DNA from 4 places in the Agrobacterium burrii genome. Region 3 is predicted to be linked to each of the others. Evidence: predicted binding sites of a transcription regulator. Region 3 holds the regulator's gene; each other region holds the start of a gene.
The links. The regulator LexA, encoded in region 3, represses DNA repair genes until DNA is damaged. The targets are predictions, from matches to a motif close to TGTTCNNNNTGTGTTCNG.

Region 1 (5,909 bases), on a different contig from region 3:
AAATCGTCTTCTCCTGGCCGGGCATCGGCCAATATATGACGAACGCCCTGCTCATCGGTGACATGAATGCCATTCTCGCGGCCACCATCGTCATCGGCTTCATCTTCATGATGCTCAACTTCCTGGCAGACGTGGCCTATACCACGCTCGACCCGCGCACACGGGAGGTCGCTCGATGACCGATATCACCCAGAATAATACTGTTCATGGCCGCAGCGCCCTGTCGCGGATATCCACAACGACGTTCCGGACACTCAGAAAGCTCGGTGACGAGCCGCTTGGAATGTTCGGTTTTGCCATCCTTGCCATCCTGGTTCTCGTCGCGATTTTCGCACCGCTCATTGCGCCATTCGATCCGGCGCGCCAAGCGCTCGACAATGCGCTTCAGCCGCCCAGCTGGCTGCATCTGGCCGGAACCGACGAATTCGGCCGGGATATTTTCAGCCGGCTTGTCTATGGCACCCGCATCACCATCCAGACCGTCTTGTCGGTCTCGGTTATCGTCGGCCCCATCGGCTTGGCGATTGGCGTCATGGCCGGTTTCTTCGGCGGCAGAACCGACGCGATCCTGATGCGCGCCACCGATATCGTTCTGTCCTTCCCATCGCTCGTGCTGGCGCTTGCCTTTGCGGCCGCCATGGGTGCGGGTCTCGGCACGGCGATCATCGCGATCTCGCTGACCGCCTGGCCGCCAATCGCGCGTCTCGCCCGCGCCGAAGCTCTCGTCGTGCGCAATACAGACTATGTCGCCGCCGCGCGCCTTTATGGCGCCTCGCCGCTGCGTATCCTGTTTTTATACATTGCGCCGATGTGCATTCCTTCGGTCATCGTCCGCCTGACACTGAACATGGCTGGCATCATCCTCACTGCCGCTTCGCTTGGCTTCCTCGGTCTGGGCGCTCAGCCGCCGCTGCCGGAATGGGGAGCGATGATCTCCAGCGGCCGTAAATTCATGCTCGACTACTGGTGGGTTGCCGTCATGCCCGGCATCGCCATCCTGCTGACGAGCCTTGCCTTCAACATCGCCGGCGATACGCTGCGAGACCTGCTGGATCCGCGCCATGCCCGTTCCTGATAGCTCCCCCATTCTCTCGGTCCGCGACCTCAACGTTCGCTTTGGCCGCAACTCCATTCCCGCCGTTTCCAATGTCAACTTCGACGTCGGGCGCGAGCGTGTCGGCATCGTCGGCGAGTCCGGCTCCGGCAAGTCCACGACCGGCCGCGCCGCCATGCGGCTTCTGCCAAAAAGCGCCACCGTGACGGCGGAGCGCATGGATTTCCTCTCCGAACCGCTGCTTACCAGATCCGAACGCCAGATGGGCGCGATCCGCGGCAGCGAAATGGCGTTGATCATGCAGGACCCGCGTTATTCGCTCAATCCGGTCCTGCCGATTGGAAAACAGGTGGCGGAAGCGGCCGAACTGCATCTGGCTCTCTCCGGCAAGGCAGCGAGAAACGCAGCGCGGGATATGCTGATACGCGTGCGTATCAATGATCCGGACCGTGTGATGGGGCTTTACCCACACCAGATTTCCGGCGGCATGGGGCAACGCGTGATGATCGCCATGATGCTGCTCGCCAAACCGAAGCTCGTTATCGCCGACGAGCCGACCTCGGCTCTCGATGTCAGCGTCCGCAAGGATGTGCTCCTGCTTCTGGACGAGATGGTGCGTGAAAACAATTCGGGCCTCATTCTCATCAGCCATGACATCCGCATGGTTGCCGCCTTCTGCGAACGGGTGCTGGTCATGTATGGCGGGCGCGTGGTGGAAACGCTGACCAAGCTGGAAGATGCGCAACATCCCTATACACGCGGCCTGATCGCGGCGATGCCCGATCCCCGCAATCCGGTCAGGCGTCTCAAGGTACTGGACCGACAGGCAATCGATGCGGAGGTGATGCGATGATCACGGTAGACAAGCTCGACGTTGTCTATGGCGCGAAGGAAAACCGCAATCACGTCGTTCGCGGCGTCAGCCTCAAGGTCAACAAGGGTGAAACGCTCGGTATCGTCGGCGAAAGCGGTTGCGGCAAATCGACATTGCTGCGGTCGCTTGCGGGTCTGGAATCGGTCTGGACCGGATCGATCGGCTTCGACGGCAAGCCGGTCGGTAAGGTGCGAAGCCGCGAAGAACTGAAGCTGGCGCAGATGGTGTTTCAGGACCCTTACGGTTCACTGCACCCGCGCCATCGCATCGGCCGGGCTCTGGCCGAACCCATCCGCGCGATGGGGCTCGGCGATGGCTGGTCGAAAGTCCCTGATGCCCTGCAACAGGTCGGCCTGCCCGCACATTTCGCCGAGCGGTTTCCGCATGAACTGTCCGGAGGCCAGCGCCAGCGTGTGGCAATCGCCCGCGCGCTGATCCTCGAACCGCCGATCCTGCTGCTCGATGAGCCGACATCCGCGCTCGACGTGTCCATTCAGGCGGAAATCCTCAACCTGCTTGCCGATCAGCGCGAGGAACGCGACCTCACCTTCGTTCTCGTCAGCCACGATCTCGCGGTCATCGCCCATATGTGCGACCGCGTTCTCGTAATGCAGAACGGCGTTTTCGTCGATGAGTTGACCAGGGCCGACCTTGAAGCGGGCGTTACCCACGCGGCCTATTCAGGCGAACTGTTCGAAAGCAGTTTCCTTTAGATCAACATCCAGCCTCTAGAGACAACCGTCCGGCGGAAGCGCCGGGCGGCTTTGTTTGTGATTGGCTCAATCAGCAATCCGGTGAAACTCAGGGAGAAGACGGCGCTTTGACCTCAGCGAGCTTCTGTTCGAGAAGCCAGGTCCACATCGCCTCATCCTTAAGCACTTTTCCCTCCACCGCCTGGTGGTTCGTATCCTCGAACACGGTGAGCCGAACATTGCGTTTCAACTCCTGAAGGCGTTGAACGAGAACCACGGTGTCGGACAACGGTATCACCTCGTCATTTGCACCATGAAAAGCCCAGAAGGCGGTCTTTTCATTGGTGCGGTTGAGATAATGCCGGATACCGCCGCCGGCGATCGGCACGACAGCCGCAAAAGCTTCCGGAAACTGTTCGGCCATTGACCACGCCCCAAATCCACCCCGGCTATAGCCGATCAGGTAGATGCGGCTGCGGTCTACCCGATGATCGGCCACCACCGACTGAAGAGCGGCTGCGACACGCTCGATCGGGTAAAGCAGCTCCTCACTGGGGTTTTGCGGCGAGAACACCAGAAAAGGAAAATCACGCCCCTCTTCGATCATTTTCGGCAGACCGCTTGTCCGCAGCTTTTCGACATCACTGCCACCCTGATCACCGCCATGCAGCCAGACAACGAGAGGGTAAGTCTTTTCCGAACCGGCATAGTCCTTCGGGGTGTAGAGCAGGTAATTGATGTCAGAGGCGATTGTGACATCGGATTTCACGGCTTTCTGCTCGGCCGAGGCAAATGTCGAGGTGGCAAGGGCAGCTACGGCGATCAGGCAGAATTTCAGATTTTTCATTTAGTCCTCCCAACAGACAGACCTCATTCCCGAGGCCGATGATTGAACTCGCAAGCCTCCGGCCTGGTTCAAGCCTTTCCAAGTCGAAACCGCTAACGCGAAAGAAACGACAATAAATGATTATATATTTCAATTAAGTACGAGATTTTCCTCATTACTATTCTTATCGTGATGGGAAAATCAGATCCTCTCGACCCATCGCCACCCGGGCCGACATATCGGCCTGGATTACCAAGTCGGGGCGTTCATTATTTGTTCTGGATTGGTGTTTGAGTCTTTGCTAATCATTGCAGGAACGGTGGAAATGGCCAGCCGATGCCTCGACGGCTGGCCATTTCCACCGCTATCCACGGACAGACAACCACATATCAAGGATTGCAGGCATGGCGGTTGCCTATCTGGACAAGTTGAACGAACAGCAACGTAAGGCCGTGGAACACGGCGTCGGGCTGACAGAAGGACAGACGGCCGGACCGCTCTTGATCATTGCCGGCGCCGGTTCCGGCAAGACCAATACGCTCGCCCATCGTGTCGCGCATCTGATCGTCAACGGCGCCGATCCCCGCCGCATCCTGCTGATGACGTTTTCCAGACGTGCGGCCTCGGAAATGTCGCGGCGTGTCGAGCGTATCTGCAAACATGTTCTCGGCAGCAATTCAGGCGCTCTGACCGATGCGCTGGCATGGTCCGGCACGTTTCATGGCATCGGCGCCCGCCTGTTGCGCATCTATGCCGAACAGATCGGCCTCAATATCGATTTCACCATCCACGACCGTGAAGACAGCGCCGACCTGATGAACCTCGCCCGGCACGAACTCGGCTTTTCCAAGACCGAAAGCCGCTTCCCGACCAAGGGAACATGCCTTGCGATCTATTCGCGCGCGGTGAATTCACAGACGGCGTTGAAGGAAATCCTGCGCCAGCATTATCCTTGGGTCGCCAACTGGGAGAGCGAACTCAAGCAACTATTCGCGGCCTATGTCGAGTCCAAGCAGGTTCAGAACGTGCTCGATTACGACGATCTTCTGCTCTATTGGGCGCAGATGGTGAGCGACCCCATTCTGGCAGACGATATTGGCAACCGTTTCGACCATGTGATGGTCGACGAATATCAGGATACCAACCGGCTGCAGGCCTCGGTGTTGATGGCGCTCAAACCCGGTGGCCGCGGGTTGACGGTGGTGGGTGACGATGCGCAGTCGATCTATTCGTTCCGCGCTGCGACGGTGCGCAACATCCTCGATTTTCCGGCATCGTTCAGCCCGGCGGCGGATATCATCACGCTTGATCGCAACTATCGCTCAACGCAGCCAATTCTTGCCGCCGCCAATGGCGTCATCGATCTGGCGCGTGAGCGTTTCACCAAAAACCTGTGGACGGAGCGGCAGTCGCTCGAACGCCCGAAGCTGGTGACGGTGAAGGATGAAACCGAACAGGCGAATTTCATTATCGATCAGGTCCTTGCCAATCGCGAGACCGGTATGACGCTGAAACAGCAGGCCGTGCTGTTTCGCACCTCCAGCCACAGCGGCCCGCTCGAGGTGGAACTGACCCGCCGCAACATCCCCTTCGTCAAATTCGGCGGCCTGAAATTCCTCGACAGCGCCCATGTGAAGGACATGCTGGCGGTCCTCCGTTTCGCGCAGAACCCGCGCGACCGTGTCGCCGGCTTCCGGCTGCTGCAGATGCTGCCCGGCATCGGACCGAAGAAAGCCGGCAACATTCTCGATACGATCGCGGCAGACCCCGAGCCGCTGCTTGCCCTTGCCGAAATTCCGCCGCCGCCGAAGACTGGCGATGACTGGACGGCTTTCACGCAAATGCTGGTGGGGCTGCGGCGTGGCCAAAACGGCTGGCCGGGCGAAATCGGGCAGGCAAGGCTATGGTACGAGCCCCATCTCGAACGCATCCATGAAGATGCCGATAGCCGCAAGGCCGATCTGCTGCAGCTCGAGCAGATCGCCAGCGGTTATCCCTCCCGCGAACGATTTTTGACCGAGCTGACACTTGATCCGCCTGACGCCACCAGCGATCAGGCGGGCGTGCCGCTGCTTGACGAGGATTACCTGACCCTGTCGACCATCCATTCGGCAAAAGGCCAGGAATGGCGTTCCGTCTTCATCCTCAACGTCATCGATGGCTGCATCCCGTCCGACCTTGGCGTCGGCACCACCCAGGAACTGGAGGAAGAGCGACGGCTGCTCTATGTCGCGATGACCCGCGCCAAGGACGGCCTGTCGCTGATCACGCCACAACGCTTCTTCACCGGCGGCCAGAGCCAGCAGGGCGACCGGCATGTCTACGCCTCAAGAACCCGCTTCATACCGGCAACCCTGCTGCAATTCTTCGAAACCACAACCTGGCCGATTGTATCGGCCGCCGCTTCCGAGCGTAGCGCGCAGCAGATCAGGATTGATGTGGGCGCGCGGATGCGGGCGATGT
Region 2 (5,909 bases), on a different contig from region 3:
CCGCATGCGTGCCAATTACCTGTTCACCAGCGAGTCCGTGGCCGAAGGTCATCCGGACAAGGTTTGTGACCGTATTTCCGATGAAATCGTAGATCTCATTTATCGTGAAGCGTCCAAGACGGGTGTTGACCCATGGACCGTGCGCATCGCATGCGAGACGCTTGCGACGACCAACCGCGTCGTTATCGCCGGTGAGGTTCGGGTTCCCGATACCCTGCTGAAGAAGGACAAGGACGGCAAGGTCGTCAAGGACGCCGCCGGCCATCCGGTCATCAATCCTTCCAAATTCAAGTCCGCTGCCCGCAAGGCGATCCGCGATATCGGCTACGAGCAGGACGGTTTTCACTGGAAGACGGCCAAGATCGACGTTCTCCTGCATCCGCAGTCGGCGGATATCGCGCAGGGCGTCGACAGCGCTTCCGACAAGCAGGGCGATGAGGGTGCTGGCGACCAGGGCATCATGTTCGGTTATGCCTGCAAGGAAACGCCGGACCTGATGCCGGCCCCGATCTATTATTCGCACCGTATCCTGCAGCTTCTCGCTACCGCCCGCAAGAGCGGCGAAGGCGAAGCGGCAAAGCTCGGGCCGGATGCCAAGAGCCAGGTGACCGTTCGTTACGTCGATGGTAAGGCTTCGGAAGCCGTGTCCATCGTTCTTTCAACGCAGCATCTCGATGCAAGCTGGGATTCGAAGAAGGTTCGCGCCGTTGTCGAGCCCTATATCCGCGAAGCTCTGGGCGACCTGAAGATCGCCGACGATTGCCAGTGGTATATCAACCCGACGGGTAAGTTCGTCATCGGCGGTCCCGATGGCGATGCCGGCTTGACCGGCCGCAAGATCATCGTCGACACCTATGGTGGCGCTGCCCCGCACGGTGGCGGTGCATTCTCCGGCAAGGACACGACCAAGGTCGACCGTTCTGCCGCCTATGCCGCCCGCTACCTCGCCAAGAATGTGGTTGCTGCCGGTTTGGCCGAGCGCTGCACCATCCAGATCGCCTATGCGATCGGCATCGCCCAGCCTTTGTCGATCTATGTCGATCTGCACGGCACGGGCAAGGTCAGCGAAGACCAGGTTGAAGGCGCGATCCGCAAGGTCATGGACCTCTCGCCGTCGGGCATCCGCCGTCATCTCGATCTCAACAAGCCGATCTATGCCAAGACGTCCTCTTACGGCCATTTCGGCCGCAAGGCCGGCCGTGACGGCTCCTTCTCCTGGGAGAAGCTCGATCTGGTAAAGCCGCTCAAGGAAGCTTTGAGCGCTTGAAGCATTTCCAGTAAAAGTGCATCGCGGTTTTACGTCCGGAAAATGCGGGGGCTTGTTCCAAGCCTTGTCATTCGACGGCGATTGAGAGATACCGTTTGCACCATTTGTAACCCGCACAGCGGCCATTCACGTGGCTCTGTGCGGGTTAAGTCTATTTGTTCTTGAGAGTATGAGATGACGGAAGAGCGGCGCTCACGCGCAACGGAAGCGTTTTTTGGCAGACGCAAGGGCAAGCCTTTGCGCAACCAGCAAATCGACACGATCGAAAACCTGCTGCCTTTGCTGAAAATCGATCTGGAGAGCGCGCCACCGCAGAATCTCGTGGCTCTCTTTCCGGCGGATGTGAAATCTGTCCGTCTTGAGATCGGTTTCGGCGGCGGTGAGCATCTTGCCCATCGTGCGGTTGAGAACCCGGAGACGGGTTTCATCGGGGTCGAACCATTCGTCAATTCCATGGCCAAGCTCTTGGCAAGCGTGCGCGAAGGCGAATTGATGAATATCCGCCTTTACGATGATGACGCGACGCAACTGCTGGACTGGTTGCCGGAGGGGTCGATCGATCACATCGATCTTCTCTATCCCGACCCATGGCCGAAGAAGAAGCACTGGAAACGCCGTTTCGTCTCCGACGTCAATCTCGCCCGCTTCTACCGGGTGCTGAAACCCGGCGGCAAGTTCTGCTTCGCATCGGATATCGATACCTACGTCAACTGGACGCTGCAGCATTGCGCTCGCCATGGTGGTTTCGAATGGACGGCGACGAGCGCTGACGACTGGCGCACGCCCTATGCCAACTGGCCCGGGACGCGTTATGAGAACAAGGCGAAAAGAGAAGGCCGCAGCTCGGCCTATCTCACTTTTATTCGTCGCTGAGCGGCTGAAGTCTCAGATATTCGCATCCACTTCCGCCGCAAGCGGAATGGAAGGCTGGGCGCCGGCGCGGGTGCAGGCGAGCGAACCCGCGACAGCGGCGCGCTTCAGCGCCTTTTCGAAATCCATGCCCTGATCGAGGCTGGCGGCGAGATAACCGCAGAAGGTATCGCCCGCGCCAACCGTATCGACTGGCACGATTTTCAGACCGGCCGCCCGGTAAAGCTTGCTATTGCGAATGGCGATGACGCCGTCCGCACCAAGCGTCACGATCAATGTCTGGCCGGTCTTCTCATGCAGGGCCTTGAGTTCGTTTTGCCGCTCCGAATCGGAAAGCCCGTTCTTGCCGATCAGCAGCTCGAACTCGGTTTCATTGGCGATGACGATATCTGCAAGGCCAGCGAGGCGTGGTCCGTCGGCGGTCAGCGGCGCGGTATTGATGACGGTGGTGATGCGTTTCGCCTTTGCGGCCGCCAGTGCGGCTTCGATGGCAGGCGCTGGTATCTCGAACTGCAGCATCAGAATATCGCCCGCCGACATCTCCGCCACGACCTTTGCTGCGTCGGATGCGGAAACTTCGCCATTGGCGGCAGGAATGACCGAGATCATGTTTTCCCCGCCTTCACCGATAAGGATCATCGCCGTACCGGTCGGGCCGGGCGCGGCCTTGACGAGCGAGAGGTCGGTCCCGGCATCACGCAGCAAGGTCAGTGCCGGTGCGGCAAACGTATCGTCGCCCGCAGCGCCAGCCATTTTGACCGTGGCGCCTGCCCGCTTTGCGGCAAGCGCCTGATTGGCTCCCTTTCCGCCCGCCGCGGTGGAGAAGCTCTCTCCCGTCACGGTTTCACCGGGCTTGGGAAGGCGCTTGGCGGTGGCGATGAGGTCCATGTTGATGGAGCCAAAAACAGTAATCATGGGCGGCGTGTCCGTATGAAATTCAAGCAAGGCGGCGACTTTGCCCGAGACGATCACTCGTCGTCAACCACCCGCAACTTTGCCGCACCGGCTCTGTTCTCCGCAAAGCGACGCGCCTGCTCGATTTCTCCATGTGAAGCTTCTTTCTCCGTCGGAGAAAAATCGAGGCCTTCAATCTTCTGGCCGCGCGCCAACACTTTGTCGGAGGAAATCAGCATCATGTCGACGTCCTTCTGCGCCAGCCCGAAATGGGCCTGCAGCTTGCGTGTCCGGTCGTCCAGCCGCCGCACATCGTCCATCAGCAGCGCCACTTCGCCCTGAATGAGATGCGCCTGCTCCCGCATGCGCTGATCTTTCAGTACCGACTGGATGACCTGCACCGACAGCATCAGAAGCGACGGCGAAACGATGACGACGCGGGCACGGTGGGCGCGCTGCACCAGATATTCGAAATGCTGGTGAATATCGGCGAAGATTGATTCGGAGGGTACGAAGATGAAGGCCGTATCCTGCGTCTCGCCGCGAATGAGATATTTCTCCGCCACGTCGCGAATATGCACTTCCATATCGCGGCGGAATTGCTGGGTGGCGGCGCGTTTGGCGTCCGGCGATTCATCTGCTTTCAGTGCGTTCCACGCTTCCAGCGGAAACTTGGCGTCGATGACGAGGGATGGTGCATTATTCGGCATCTTGATCGTGCAATCCGGCCGGTAACCGTTCGAAAGCGTCGGCTGAAGCTGGAAAGCGCCGGCGGGGAGGGCATCGGCGATCAGTGCTTCCATGCGCGCCTGTCCGAAAGCTCCGCGGGTCTGTTTGTTGGAGAGGATCGCCTGCAGCCCGACGACATCCTTGGCCAGATCCTGAATATTGCCCTGTGCGGCATCGATGACCGCGAGGCGTTCCTGCAGGCGGCTGAGATTTTCGTGTGTTGATCGTGTCTGTTCCGTCAACGTTTCGCCCAGCCGCTGCGACATGCCGTCGAGACGCTGGTTCAGCGTCTGGCTCATCTCGGTCTGGCGTGTGCCAAGCGTCTCCGCCATGGCGGCGATACGGCCGTGCAGTTCGGACTGGGTTTTCAGCAGATCGGAGATTTCACCATCGGCTCCCGGCTTTTTCACGCGGTTTGACGTGATCAACCATGTGATCGTCAGACCGAAAACCAGAGCCGCGAGCAGCGCGCCGAAGCTGATATCGACGGAACCGGCCCGCAATGCTGGATCGAGGAGAACGGATAAATCTATGCTCATGATTAAATCTAGCAGATTTCTTGTGATTCGTAAGATCAAAACAAGAACATTCCTGCGGCGGAAATGAGTCCGGGAGAGCGGAAGCCCGGCGCAGTTTGACCGCTCGTGTTTTTTATTTCCTCCGCGCAAGAGATACGTTATGGGAAGCCATGACTATCAAACCGCTTATCATTTTGCCCGATCCCGTGCTGCGCCAGCAATCGAAACCCATCGAACAGGTGGATGCCGAAGTGCTGCGTCTCGCCGACGACATGCTGGAAACCATGTATGACGCGCCGGGCATTGGTCTTGCCGCCATTCAGGTCGGCGTTGCGCGGCGGATGCTGGTGATCGACGTTGCGCGTGAAGGTGAAGAAAAGACCCCCGTCGTCTTCATCAATCCGGAAATCCTCAAGGTGTCGGATGATATTTCGACCTATGAGGAAGGCTGCCTTTCCATTCCCGATTATTACGCCGAAGTGGAGCGTCCTGCGGCGCTGACGGTCCGATATGTCGGTCGTGACGGCAAGCAGGTGACTGTCGAGGCGGATGGTCTTTTGGCGACTTGTTTGCAGCACGAGATCGATCACCTGAACGGTGTTCTGTTCATCGACCATATTTCGCGGTTGAAGCGCGACATGGTCATCAAGAAATTCACCAAAGCGGCCCGCGCAAAGGTCTGATTCGTCCTCCTTAGCATGAGACGGAACGGCAGAAAGGGCAGGGGGCGACGATGGCTCTTCGCATCATCTTCATGGGTACACCGGATTTTTCCGTTCCGACCTTACGTGCATTGGTGGAAGCGGGTCACGAGGTCGTTGCCGTTTATACGCAGCCGCCGCGTCCCGGTGGTCGCCGTGGCCTCGACCTGCAGAAGTCGCCGGTGCATCAGGCTGCCGAATTGCTGGGGCTTCCCGTTCTGACGCCGGTGAATTTCAAGGCGGAAGAAGATCGCCAGCAGTTCCGGGACTTCAACGCCGATGTCGCGGTCGTCGTGGCTTACGGCCTGCTCCTGCCCGAAGCGATCCTCTCCGGCACGCGCCTTGGCTGCTACAATGGCCACGCCTCGTTGCTGCCGCGCTGGCGGGGTGCCGCGCCCATCCAGCGGGCGATCATGGCTGGCGATGCCGAGACCGGCATGATGGTCATGAAAATGGAAAAGGGGCTGGATACCGGCCCCGTCGCACTGACGGCGAAGGTTGCGATCGGCGAGAACATGACCGCCGGCGAATTGCACGACAGTCTCATGCTCGCCGGCGCGCGGCTGATGCGGCAGGCGATGGACAGACTGGAAGCAGACGACCTGCCCCTCGTCACACAGGCGGAAGAGGGCGTTGTTTACGCTTCCAAGATTGACAAGGGCGAGACCCGGATTAATTTTTCCCGGCCGGCACAGGATGTGCATAATCATATTCGCAGCCTTTCGCCTTTTCCGGGCGCGTGGCTGGAGATGAAAATCGGCGGCAAGGCGGAGCGCGTGAAGGTTCTGGCCTCCGAACTGGCGAGCGGCATGGGGGAAGCGGGCGCGGTGCTCGACGACGCTCTCACCATCGCCTGCGGCAGCGGTGCGGTGCGGCTCACCCGCTTGCAGAAGGCGGGGGGCAAGCCGCTGTCGGCTGCCGATTTCGTTC
Region 3 (5,909 bases):
ACAAGCTCGGCCAGATATTCAGCCATTGCGCCCGGCTCCAGCGTGCGGCCTTCGCCTTCGAGAACGTATTTGCCGTCCTTGAAGAATTCGGTCGATGCGCAGTCGAGGCCGACATACATGTCTTCGCCCGGACGGTAACCGGCCTTTTCAATCGACTTCATGATGAAATCGAGCGCAGCCGGCGCGCTTTCCAGACCCGGTGCAAAACCGCCCTCATCGCCGACATTGGTGTTGTGGCCCTGTGCGGACAGTTCTTTTTTCAGCGTATGGAACACTTCAGAACCCATGCGCACGGCTTCGCGGATGTTTTCCGCGCCGACCGGCAGGATCATGAATTCCTGGAAATCGATCGGGTTGTCGGCATGTGCGCCGCCATTGATGATGTTCATCATCGGAACCGGCAGCAGATGCGCGTTCGGGCCACCGACATAACGGTAAAGCGGCAGGCCGGAAGCTTCGGCCGCAGCCTTGGCGATGGCGAGCGACACGCCGAGGATGGCGTTGGCGCCGAGGCGCGACTTGTTCGGCGTACCGTCAAGCGCGATCATCATCTGGTCGATCTGGATCTGGTTTTCGGCATCGAAACCGCCGATGGCGTCGAAGATTTCCGTGTTGACGGCTTCGACCGCCTTTTCCACGCCCTTGCCGAGATAACGCTTGCCGCCATCGCGCAGCTCAACCGCTTCATGCGCGCCGGTGGAGGCGCCGGAAGGAACGGCCGCACGGCCCATGGAGCCGTCTTCGAGGTAAACATCGACTTCAACAGTCGGGTTGCCGCGGCTGTCGAGGATTTCGCGCGCGATGATATCGGTAATGGCAGTCATGGTCTCTCCCTTGGGAATGGAACAGATATTTTCCGTCGCCTGTCTTAGACGATGACGAAGAAATTACAATGACGGCGGGCGGCAGAAACGGAGCGCCCGCCATTTAAAATCGATTGGCACAAACCGCGCCAGCCCCTTAGGCTTTGGTGATCGCGTCGAAGGCCAGAAGCTTTTCCAGCAGTTTCGGCATGTCCTTCAGGTGCACCATGTTGGGGCCGTCGGATGGTGCATTGTCCGGGTCCTCATGGGTCTCGATGAAGAGGCCGGCGACACCGACAGCGACCGCCGCACGCGAAAGCGTCTCGACGAACTCGCGCTGACCGCCCGTCGAACCGCCCTGCCCGCCCGGCTGCTGCACCGAATGGGTGGCGTCGAAGACGACAGGCGCGCCGAGCGACGCCATGATCGGCAGCGAGCGCATGTCGGAGACCAGCGTGTTGTAACCGAAGGACGCACCGCGCTCGCATAAGAGCACATTCGGGTTGCCGCTCTCATTGAGCTTGGCCAGCACGTTCTTCATGTCCCAGGGCGCCAGGAACTGGCCCTTCTTGACGTTGATGACACGGCCGGTTTTGGCGGCGGCAACGAGAAGATCGGTCTGGCGGCTGAGAAAAGCCGGGATCTGCAGCACATCCACCACTTCGGAGACGACGGCGCATTGTTCCTCGGTGTGAATATCGGTCAGAACAGGAAAGCCGAATTCCTTCTTGAGATCGGCGAAAACGTGCATCGCGTTGTCAAGGCCTATGCCGCGCTTGCCGGAAAGCGAGGTGCGGTTCGCCTTGTCGAAAGAGGATTTGTAAACGAGGCCTATTCCAAGCTTGTCGCAAAGCTCCTTCAGCACGCCCGCAATCATGAAGGCATGTTCGCGGCTCTCCATCTGGCAGGGGCCGGCAATCAGCGAAAAACGCTCGGTATTGGAAAAGGAAACCTTGCTGGCGCCATCGCCGGCGGTGACTTTGAGATTGTTCGTAACGCTCATCATTTTTCCTCGAAGGCGAAGGCAACGCCCTGACCGGGTGCTGCGGGCACCACCAGCCGGCCGCCCGTTTCTGCGCAGGACACGCCATTAGCAGCAAGTGCTGCTTCTGTCACGGCAAGATCGCGAACGGAAAAGACGATGCCTGCGCCGCGCAATCCATCGCCGCCCTCTTCGGGAGCATTAAAGGCATGTCTGCCAAAGACTGGATTTTGCGTCAATCTTATGCGGGCATTGCCGGTTGCGAAAACCACATCACCATCCGGGGACACTTTGCCATCACAGCCAAAAACAGTTTCGATCAGCCGCACCGCATTCACATCACCACCGGCAAACAGGACGATCTCGCTGAGGCCGGAAACGCCATTGGCATGGCTCTCCAGCACTGAACGGTCGCCCGGCAGGGCCTGCAACCGCTGGCAACTGAACAGGAAGAAATCCGCAGCGGAACCACTGGCTGCAAAAGCCAGCCGGAAGGCCGCTTCGCTCTGCGAACCATCAGGCATTTTGACCGGCCGCGAAAATTCAAAGACATTTCCGGCCGAAATGCCTGAGGCTACGAATCGGTCGTGATCGCCAGGAGCGTCCTGTGTTGCAGCGACCAGAGCGGAAAATCCCTCCCCTGCGACATGTTTCCGGAAGGCCTGATCCCGCCCGGTGAACACATTTCCCCGGTCAATCGAGGCATTATAGTTAGCCGGGTTAGCAATTGCGAGAGGTTCCAGATAGGTGCCGTCAGCGAAAAAAACGCAGGCATTCTGCGTGCCGAAAGGGTGGAGAGCCGCTGGTGCTACCGTAAACCCAAGGTTTCCAAGGCGATTAACGGCAATGCCAAGGACATCCACAGGCAGAACGAGATGGTCGACACGGTATGCTTTCGTCATTTTCCTGCTTCCTGCTCTCACATCCGGCATAGCGATGCCGGAACGGTCCGAAAGGCAGAAAAGCACAATTTCGTGCTTTCAGGCAAATCATCAAAACAACGGATAGCAGCTTCACGAAATTTTAGGGGATTGCGGAACACATATGGAACATATAGTGTTCGTTCTGTATTTGTTTCACGATCTCCACGACGATTCTCAAGGGTGTTTTCCTCATGCTCACGCGCAAACAGCAGGAATTGCTTCTCTTCATTCATGAACGAATGAAAGAGTCCGGCGTGCCGCCCTCCTTCGATGAAATGAAGGACGCACTCGATCTTGCTTCCAAATCCGGTATCCACCGGCTGATTACCGCCCTCGAAGAGCGCGGTTTTATTCGCCGGCTACCTAACAGGGCGCGGGCGCTTGAAGTCATCAAGCTTCCGGAGGCCTATACGCCGGGCGCGAGGCCGCAACGCGGCTTTTCGCCAAGCGTCATCGAAGGCAGCCTTGGCAAACCGAAGACGCCGGAACCCGCACCAGCGCCAAAGGCTCCGGCCAACGATCTCGGCGGGGCGGTCACCGTGCCGGTCATGGGCCGCATCGCCGCCGGCGTGCCGATTTCCGCCATCCAGAACAACACCCATGATGTTGCCGTGCCGGTGGACATGCTGGGTTCGGGCGAACATTACGCGCTCGAGGTCAAGGGCGATTCGATGATCGAGGCCGGTATTTTCGACGGCGATACTGTCATCATCCGCAACAGCAATACCGCCAATCCAGGCGATATCGTCGTAGCGCTGGTGGATGATGAGGAAGCGACGTTGAAACGCTTCCGCCGCAAGGGTGCTTCCATCGCGCTTGAAGCAGCCAACCCCGCTTATGAAACCCGCATCTTCGGGCCTGATCGGGTAAAAATTCAGGGCAAGCTGGTCGGGCTTATACGTCGTTACCATTGATCTGAATTCGCCGTCATCCTCTCGAAACAGGCATCGTCATGAGGCTAACCCTGTCGAAGATGACGGCAATTTCCTAATTCGGCAGACTATGTGAGTGTCGGGAAAGCTTATCCTTCCCGCAGACGGACGCAACCTGTCTGGTAGAGATCAGTTCCAGTCTCATATGGATATCCTTGTCGCGCTCTTCTCTCCGGCGTGTTGTCACCACTGCGTCATATACCGTGGGCTTTTGGTCGCGTGAGGTCGTTTACGCTTGAGGGATATGGCTGGCCTGGCGCTGCCGCCAAATGGTGACACGCGGTGCAAAGCCCCTGCCATTCATCAACGCGATTTATGGGTGTCATTGATTATTTTCGATATTCCATCATGCCCCGACAGGTATAGAAATGCGCGTCATATCCGGGAGATAAGCCATGTACGATCTTTATATCGCCAACAAGAACTACTCCTCATGGTCGCTGCGGCCGTGGGTGTTGATGCGCACGCTCGGTATCGCTTTTGATGAGAAACTTGTTCCGTTCGGCGAAGGCGTCGCCTTTTCCAGCTTTTCGCCAACCGGCAAGGTGCCGTGCCTTGTCGATGAGGGCGTGACGATATGGGAAACGCTGTCTATCGCTGAATATCTCGCCGAACGGCATCAGGGCGTCTGGGCGAGCGACAAGCAGGCACGTGCATGGTCGCGTTCGGCTGCGAGTGAAATGCATGCCGGCTTTTCCTCGCTGCGCAATCTTTATCCGATGTCAGTCGGTATTCGGGTCAAGCCGAAGGATGGCGATCTTGGACTTGCGGCAGACATAAAGCGCATCGATGTGCTCTGGAGCGAAGGTCTGACAAAATTCGGCGGCCCATATCTTGCCGGTCAGAAATTCACGGCGGTCGATGCTTTCTTCTGCCCGGTCGCGTTCCGTTTCCAGACCTATGGCGCTGAGCTCTCGACTGCGGCAAAAGCCTATTGCGATCGGCTGCTCGCCCTGCCCGCCATGCGTGAATGGTATGAAGCCGGATTGAAGGAGATCTGGCGCGACGCGGCGCATGAACAGGAAATCAGCGGCATTGGTGAATTGACTGCCGATCTGCGTGTGAAGGTCTGAGGATCCATGCTGGCGGCGTTTATTGCGACGCCAGCAACTGCCTGACCGGTTCCGGCACCTCATATTCGAAACGGTCGCTTTTCCAGTCGTAATAGCGGTGCTCGCTCCATGGCCTGTCCGCCCCGGCAATCGCCGCACGCAGCCGTCCCACGACCGCAGACTGATCGCTTCCGGCAAAGTTTATTTCCACTGAACCAATGCGCCGCAATATATCGCGGTTGAGCAGAAGCGCTCCTGAGCGGCATTGTGAAAACGAGGTCCTGCGGGAAACGACGACAATATCGGCGATGTCGCAGGCTTTTCCAGCAAACCGGCCGTCTTCCAGAACGACAATCCATTCACCACTGCCGGCGCGCGCCACGCACCATATGCCTTTGCTGCAGGTGAAGACGCCGGGTGCCGCATCTTTCAGCGCCGCCGTCATCTGCCGCGTCACCACCCTCATCTCTTCCGGCGTGAGCTTTGATTTTGTGGTCAGGCCTACACTGGTTACTGCGGCATTCGCTTTAAGAATGACCGGCGGCACGGGCTGTTCCGGCAGCAGCAGCGCCCTTTGCCACTGGCCGTATACAAAGCCCTGCGGTCGCGTTTTTGTCGTATAGGCCTTGCCGTCTTCCAGCAACGCCACCAGTTCCCCCTCCTCGTGAATGAGCAGATCCGGGACATCGCGATAGGCCGTGGCCGCCGACAGGCCGAAAGCGAAGACAAGAAGCGGAATACCTAGCAGCGCAAGTCGGCTGCGCAGTAAGGTCAGCAGCAGGAAGCCGGCCGAGCCGAGACCGATAAACCACTCATGCGGCCGCCCCGTTGCAGCGCTGCCGCCCCAGGACGCCACTTCATTGGCGACTTCGATGACGAGCGCCATGCCATAACCCATAACCTTCAGGAACGGCGCATCGAGCCCGAACGGCATCAGCAGCATGGCGAGCAGGCCGAAGGGCATGACGATCAGCGACATTAGCGGCATGGCGGCGAGATTGGCGAAAAGTCCATAGGTGGTGACACGATGGAAATGCTCGGCCGAATAGATCGCCGTCGAAAGGCCGCCAATCAGCGATGTGGTGATGACGCCGCCAATGACGGCGCCCGCCGTTTGAAACACCGTGATCCATGCCGGTTTGCGGCCGATGAAAAGGCGCTCGCGATCGTTGTGCCGGCGGCTCCACCAGGCATAGGTGGATACGAGCGCGATGGTC
Region 4 (5,909 bases), 140 kb from region 3:
GGCCGATCTCGGCCTTCGGATAGCAGGTGGCGATGTCGTCTTCGCCTTTTTGCAGGCGGCAATAAACGAAGTCGGCCGTCACATCCGGCAGCATCGGATAATCGTGGTGATCGGCGCAGACGACGGCGACCTTGTGTCTGGCGATAAGATCGATGAATTCCGGCACCTGAAATGTCGGGTTGCGCACTTCGACCACATGGCGAAGCCGGATACCATCCTGCTTTTCCGGCAGGAGCGCCAGAAAGGCACCGAAATCCTCCGCATCGAATTTCTTCGTCGGCGCAAATTGCCAGAGGATCGGGCCGAGGTGAGAGCCAAGCTCCGTCAGCCCTTGAGTCAAAAATTTCGTCATCGATTCACCCGCTTCGGCCAGAACCTTGCGGTTGGTGACAAAGCGGCTGGCCTTCAGGGAGAAGATGAAATCGTCAGGCACTTCGGAGGCCCATTTGGCGAAGGTCGCGGGTTTCTGACTGCTGTAGTAGGTGCCGTTCACCTCGATTGCCGTCATTTGCCGGCTGGCATGTTCGAGCTGGCGCTTCTTCGGCAGTTTTTCCGGATAAAACGTGCCTTCCCAGGGCTCGAAGGTCCAACCGCCGATACCGGTGCGGATCGTGCCTGATGTCGACATATGCTGTTCCTCCTCCGGCCTTTGGCCCATTCGACCTTTGCTGTGAAAGACTGCGGATTACTCCGCAGCCTCGCGTTTCCCGGCCGGCCGGCGTTCCAGAAGTTCCTTCAGGAAATGACCGGTGTAGGAGCGCTCGACCTTGACAATATCTTCCGGCGTGCCGGTCGCCACGATTTCGCCGCCACCCGTGCCGCCCTCGGGGCCGATGTCGATGATCCAGTCGGCTGTCTTGATGACTTCGAGGTTGTGTTCGATCACCACGACGGAATTGCCCTGGTCCACCAGTGCCTGCAGCATTTCCAGCAGCTTGTTGACGTCGTGGAAGTGCAGGCCCGTCGTTGGTTCATCGAGAATGTAGAGCGTGCGGCCTGTCGAGCGTTTCGACAGTTCCTTGGCGAGCTTGACGCGCTGCGCCTCGCCGCCGGAAAGCGTGTTGGCTTGCTGGCCGACCTTGATGTAACCGAGGCCGACATCGAACAAAGCCTGCAGCTTGTCGCGCACTGCCGGCACGGCGGCGAAGAATTCCACGCCTTCTTCCACCGTCATATCCAGCACGTCGGCGATGGACTTGCTCTTGAAAGTCACGTCCAGCGTCTCGCGATTGTAACGCTTGCCGTGGCAGACGTCGCAGGTGACATAGACGTCGGGCAGGAAGTGCATCTCGATCTTGATGACGCCGTCGCCCTGGCAGGCTTCGCAGCGGCCGCCCTTGACGTTGAAGGAGAAACGGCCCGGCGCGTAGCCGCGCGCCTTTGCCTCCGGCAGGCCGGCGAACCAGTCGCGGATCGGCGTGAAGGCGCCGGTATAGGTGGCGGGGTTGGAGCGCGGCGTGCGGCCGATCGGCGACTGGTCGATATCGATCACCTTGTCGATGAATTCGAAACCGTCGATGCGGTCGTGTTCGGCCGGGATTTCGCGCGCGCCCATCACCCGGCGTGCCGCCGACTTATAAAGCGTCTCGATCAGGAAAGTGGACTTGCCGCCACCCGAAACGCCGGTCACGGCGGTGAAAACGCCAAGCGGGATAGCCGCCGTGACATTCTGGAGATTATTGCCGCGTGCGCCATAAACCTTGATCTCGCGGCCCTTCTTGGGCTTGCGGCGCTCTGCCGGCACGGCGACGCCGAGTTCGCCGGAGAGATATTTGCCGGTTAGTGATTTCGGATTGGCCATCACCTCCTGCGGTGTGCCTTCGGCGATCACCTGACCGCCGTGAATGCCGGCGGCCGGGCCGATATCGACCACATAATCCGCCGTCAGAATGGCGTCTTCGTCATGTTCGACCACGATCACCGTATTGCCAATATCGCGCAGGTGTTTCAGCGTTTCGAGCAGGCGGGCATTGTCGCGCTGGTGCAGGCCGATCGACGGCTCGTCCAGAACATAGAGAACGCCGGTAAGACCCGAGCCGATCTGCGAGGCCAGCCGGATGCGCTGGCTTTCGCCGCCGGAAAGCGTGCCGGAATTGCGCGACAGGCTGAGATAATCCAGTCCGACATCATTGAGGAAGCGCAGGCGTTCGCGGATCTCCTTGAGGATGCGGACGGCGATCTCATTCTGCTTGGCGTTGAGGTTTTCCGGCAGCGTCTCGAACCAGTCGCGCGCCTTGCGGATCGACATCTGGGTGACTTCACCGATATGCAGCTTATTGATCTTGACGGCCAGCGCTTCCGGCTTGAGGCGAAAACCGTTGCAGGCCGGGCAGGGCGCTGCCGACATATAACGCTCGATTTCCTCGCGCGCCCAGGCGCTATCGGTCTCTTTCCACCGACGCTCGAGATTGGGAACGATGCCCTCGAAGTTTTTCAACGTTTTATAAGAGCGCGCGCCGTCCTGATAATTGAATTCGATCTTGTCATCGGTGCCCTGAAGAATGGCGTGCTGTGCCTCCTTGGAGAGGTCCGACCACTTGCTCGACAGCTTGAAACCGAAGGCCTTGCCGAGCGCTTCCAGCGTTTGATTGTAATAGGGCGAAGACGATTTGGCCCATGGGGCAATCGCACCGTCGCGCAGCGCGCGCGCCGGCTCGGGAACAATCAGGTTCTCATCGACCTTCTGCTGCGAGCCGAGGCCATCGCAGCTGGGGCAGGCGCCGAAGGGATTGTTGAAGGAAAACAGCCGCGGCTCGATTTCCGGAATGGTGAAGCCGGAGACCGGGCAGGCGAATTTTTCTGAAAACAGCACCCGCTCATGGGTTTCGTTGAGCGACTTGTTGGCGGAGCCGCCGGCGGCGGTTTCTTCCGGCGGCAAAGGCTTGTCGGCGAATTCGGCGATAGCCAGCCCGTCGGCGAGCTTGAGGCAGGTCTCGAGACTGTCGGCAAGGCGCGCGGCCATGTCCGGACGCACCACCGCACGGTCAACCACCACGTCGATGTCATGTTTGTATTTCTTGTCGAGGGCAGGCACGTCAGCGATCTCGTAGAACTGGCCATCCACCTTGACGCGCTGGAAGCCCTTCTTCATCAGCTCGGCAAGTTCCTTTTTATATTCGCCTTTGCGGCCGCGCACGATCGGCGCGAGAACATAAAGACGGGTGCCTTCCTCAAAGGCGAGGATGCGGTCCACCATCTGGCTGATGGTCTGGCTCTCGATAGGCAGGCCCGTAGCGGGCGAATAGGGCACGCCGACACGCGCAAACATCAGGCGCATATAGTCGTAGATTTCGGTAACCGTGCCAACCGTGGAACGTGGGTTCTTCGAGGTGGTCTTCTGTTCGATGGAAATCGCCGGCGACAGACCCTCGATCCGGTCGACATCCGGCTTCTGCATCATTTCGAGGAACTGGCGCGCATAGGCCGAAAGGCTTTCGACATAACGGCGCTGGCCCTCGGCATAAATCGTATCGAAGGCAAGCGACGACTTGCCCGAGCCGGAAAGTCCGGTCATGACGATCAGCTTGTTGCGGGGCAGATCCAGATCGATACCCTTGAGGTTATGCTCGCGGGCACCACGGATGGAAATCGTCTTCAGTTCACTCATGGCAAGGCTCGGACAAAATTAACGGGCTTGATGGCAGCGCGTCCTTATGTAGTGACGCAGCCGGGGGTGTCGAGGTCTATTCCCTGTCGGTCGGAGCTTTTCAGCCCACTTGACTCGAATTTCGCGATTAAATAGAACAAAAAAGGAACAAATAGCAAGCGCCAATATTCGCCCTTCGAAGGTCGTGATTATTCGCTGTGGATAGTTCCGCCGTTGCGGTGCCTTTTGACGTCCACGATGGTTATTGTGTGCGGGATTTTTTGAAATGCAATTGCCGGTCATGATGGTCGGCGGACAGGATGACGAGATGGCTGGTAGCGTAAACAAGGTAATTCTGATCGGAAACGTCGGCGCCGATCCCGAAATTCGCCGGACGCAGGATGGCCGCCCCATCGCCAACCTGCGCATCGCCACCTCGGAGACCTGGCGTGACCGCAACAGCGGCGAGCGCAAGGAAAAGACCGAATGGCACACCGTCGTGGTTTTCAACGAAGGCCTGTGCAAGGTTGTCGAGCAATATGTCAAAAAGGGCGCCAAGCTCTATATCGAAGGCCAGTTGCAGACCCGAAAGTGGCAGGACCAGACCGGTAACGACCGTTATTCGACCGAAATCGTATTGCAGGGCTTCAACTCGACGCTGACGATGCTTGATGGTCGCGGTGAAGGCGGCGGCGGCGGCGGTGGCGGTCGCAGCGGCGGCGGCGACTTCGGCGGCGGCGGTGATTATGGTAGCAGCGGCGGTTACGACCAGCAGCCGGCACGTGGCGGCGGCTCTTCCCGCAGCGGCGGTGGCCAGCCTTCCGGCGGCTTCTCCAACGATATGGACGACGATATCCCGTTCTGATCGCGTGACGATGGTGGGAGCGGGCTGCGCGTGTCGGCTTCCATCGTTTTTGCCTGTCACAGGCTGCTCACCAAAGGGCTTGCAGCCCATATTGTGACGGTATCGCAGGTTCTTCTTATGCTGCGGCCTTGTCCGCCAGCATCGCGACCATGACATCGGATTGCGACACTATGCCCACCATCTTGCCGTTGGCGTCGATGACAGGCAGGTAGTGCAGTCCTTCTTCCGCAAAGCGGATAATTGCTTCCTCGATCGCCGTTTCTGGCCGCACGGTTCTGACCGGCGAGGTCATGATGTCCTTGACGGTATCGTTGGGGGCGCTGGCGCCGGACAGAATGAGGCGCAGCCGCTGCAGGAAGCCGATGGAGGGTCGGCCGTTTCTCCAGCTCGCCTTTTCCAGAAAATCCGTCTGGGTGACGATGCCGACGATTTCGGCTTTGTCGTTGGTGACGGGCAGCGCCTTGAAATGATGGCTCTGCATCAGCGCATGGGCATGGCGAAGGCTGTCATCCGGGGCGACGCCGACCACATCCCGCGACATGACGCTGGCGCAATCGAGATGCAGCGCACGGCGACGCCAGGAGCGCAGCTCTGTCTTGCGCAGGATGGTTTCCAGCTCGTCGCGGTCGATATCCAGAACCTGGTCGTATTCCTTCAGCACCTCGTCGAGATCGGCGGAGGAGAAGCCGATTTTCTGGATGGGGGTCGGATCCGTCGTGCCGTGGGCGGCCTTTCCGAGCTTCAGACCATGCGGATAGGCGCGGCCGGTGGCATTGTTATAGACCAGCGCCAGAGCGAGCAGGATCAGCGAGTTTCCGGCGACCGGCCAGAGCAGGAAACCATAGCCGAGGCCGTGCACGGCGGGGCCGCCGAGAACGGCTGTCAGCGCCACCGCGCCGCTTGGCGGGTGCAGGCACCGCAACGCCATCATGGCGGCGATGGCAAGACTGATGGCGAGCGCGCTGGCGAAGAATATATCCGGAACAAGCAGCGCCACCGTTACGCCCACGAAAGCCGACACCAGATTGCCGCACATGATCGACCAGGGTTGCGCAAGAGGGCTGGACGGCACGGCGAATAAAAGCACCGCCGATGCGCCCATTGGCGCGATCATGGCGGGCAGGGTGGGGTCGAAACGGAAGGCAAGGCTGCCCAGAAGTCCGGTCAGCAGAATGCCGACAAAGGCGCCGGTGGCTGCGCGCAGCCTTTCCCTGTTGCTGACGGGAGCGGCATCCGGGATGAGGCGGCGCAGCGTGGATCGCATGGAGAGAACTTTCTGATCCGGAAAAGATGCGCGTCTTTTAACCGAAGCGGGTCGCCGGTTTAAAGGGCATATTTTTCGCAATGTCTGCCGGTCGCAGGATTTTATTGCGTAAGCATCGCAATAGACTGGCGCTCAGAAAGCAAAGGCCGATTTTATGCCGTCGACCACGAATTGCACGGAAAGGGCGGCGAGCA

Region 1: a site for LexA is predicted at 3,710-3,727, ahead of JZX89_RS25010 (ATP-dependent helicase). Genes of this name have one in related genera too.
Region 2: a site for LexA is predicted at 4,331-4,348, ahead of JZX89_RS12300 (DNA recombination protein RmuC). Genes of this name have one in related genera too.
Region 4: a site for LexA is predicted at 3,740-3,757, ahead of uvrA (excinuclease ABC subunit UvrA). Genes of this name have one in related genera too.

Annotation. Positions count from the first base shown of each region.
Region 1 covers NZ_JAFLNA010000017.1:86,403-92,311, forward strand. Annotated here, with positions in the region: gene JZX89_RS24985 (ABC transporter permease) at 1-179, shown strand, start outside; gene JZX89_RS24990 (ABC transporter permease) at 176-1,075, shown strand; gene JZX89_RS24995 (ABC transporter ATP-binding protein) at 1,062-1,907, shown strand; gene JZX89_RS25000 (ABC transporter ATP-binding protein) at 1,904-2,641, shown strand; gene JZX89_RS25005 (carboxylesterase family protein) at 2,730-3,467, opposite strand; gene JZX89_RS25010 (ATP-dependent helicase) at 3,851-5,909, shown strand, end outside.
Region 2 covers NZ_JAFLNA010000005.1:293,675-299,583, forward strand. Annotated here, with positions in the region: gene metK (methionine adenosyltransferase) at 5-1,267, shown strand; gene trmB (tRNA (guanosine(46)-N7)-methyltransferase TrmB) at 1,442-2,140, shown strand; gene JZX89_RS12295 (ribokinase) at 2,153-3,052, opposite strand; gene JZX89_RS12300 (DNA recombination protein RmuC) at 3,106-4,299, opposite strand; gene def (peptide deformylase) at 4,449-4,961, shown strand; gene fmt (methionyl-tRNA formyltransferase) at 5,012-5,909, shown strand, end outside.
Region 3 covers NZ_JAFLNA010000001.1:426,361-432,269, reverse strand. Annotated here, with positions in the region: gene eno (phosphopyruvate hydratase) at 1-824, opposite strand, end outside; gene kdsA (3-deoxy-8-phosphooctulonate synthase) at 961-1,806, opposite strand; gene JZX89_RS02265 (VOC family protein) at 1,806-2,687, opposite strand; gene lexA (transcriptional repressor LexA) at 2,900-3,622, shown strand; gene JZX89_RS02255 (glutathione S-transferase family protein) at 4,036-4,713, shown strand; gene JZX89_RS02250 (ComEC/Rec2 family competence protein) at 4,733-5,909, opposite strand, start outside.
Region 4 covers NZ_JAFLNA010000001.1:568,699-574,607, reverse strand. Annotated here, with positions in the region: gene JZX89_RS02890 (DUF72 domain-containing protein) at 1-628, opposite strand, end outside; gene uvrA (excinuclease ABC subunit UvrA) at 686-3,607, opposite strand; gene JZX89_RS02880 (single-stranded DNA-binding protein) at 3,873-4,451, shown strand; gene JZX89_RS02875 (CBS domain-containing protein) at 4,567-5,715, opposite strand; gene JZX89_RS02870 (MarC family protein) at 5,848-5,909, opposite strand, start outside.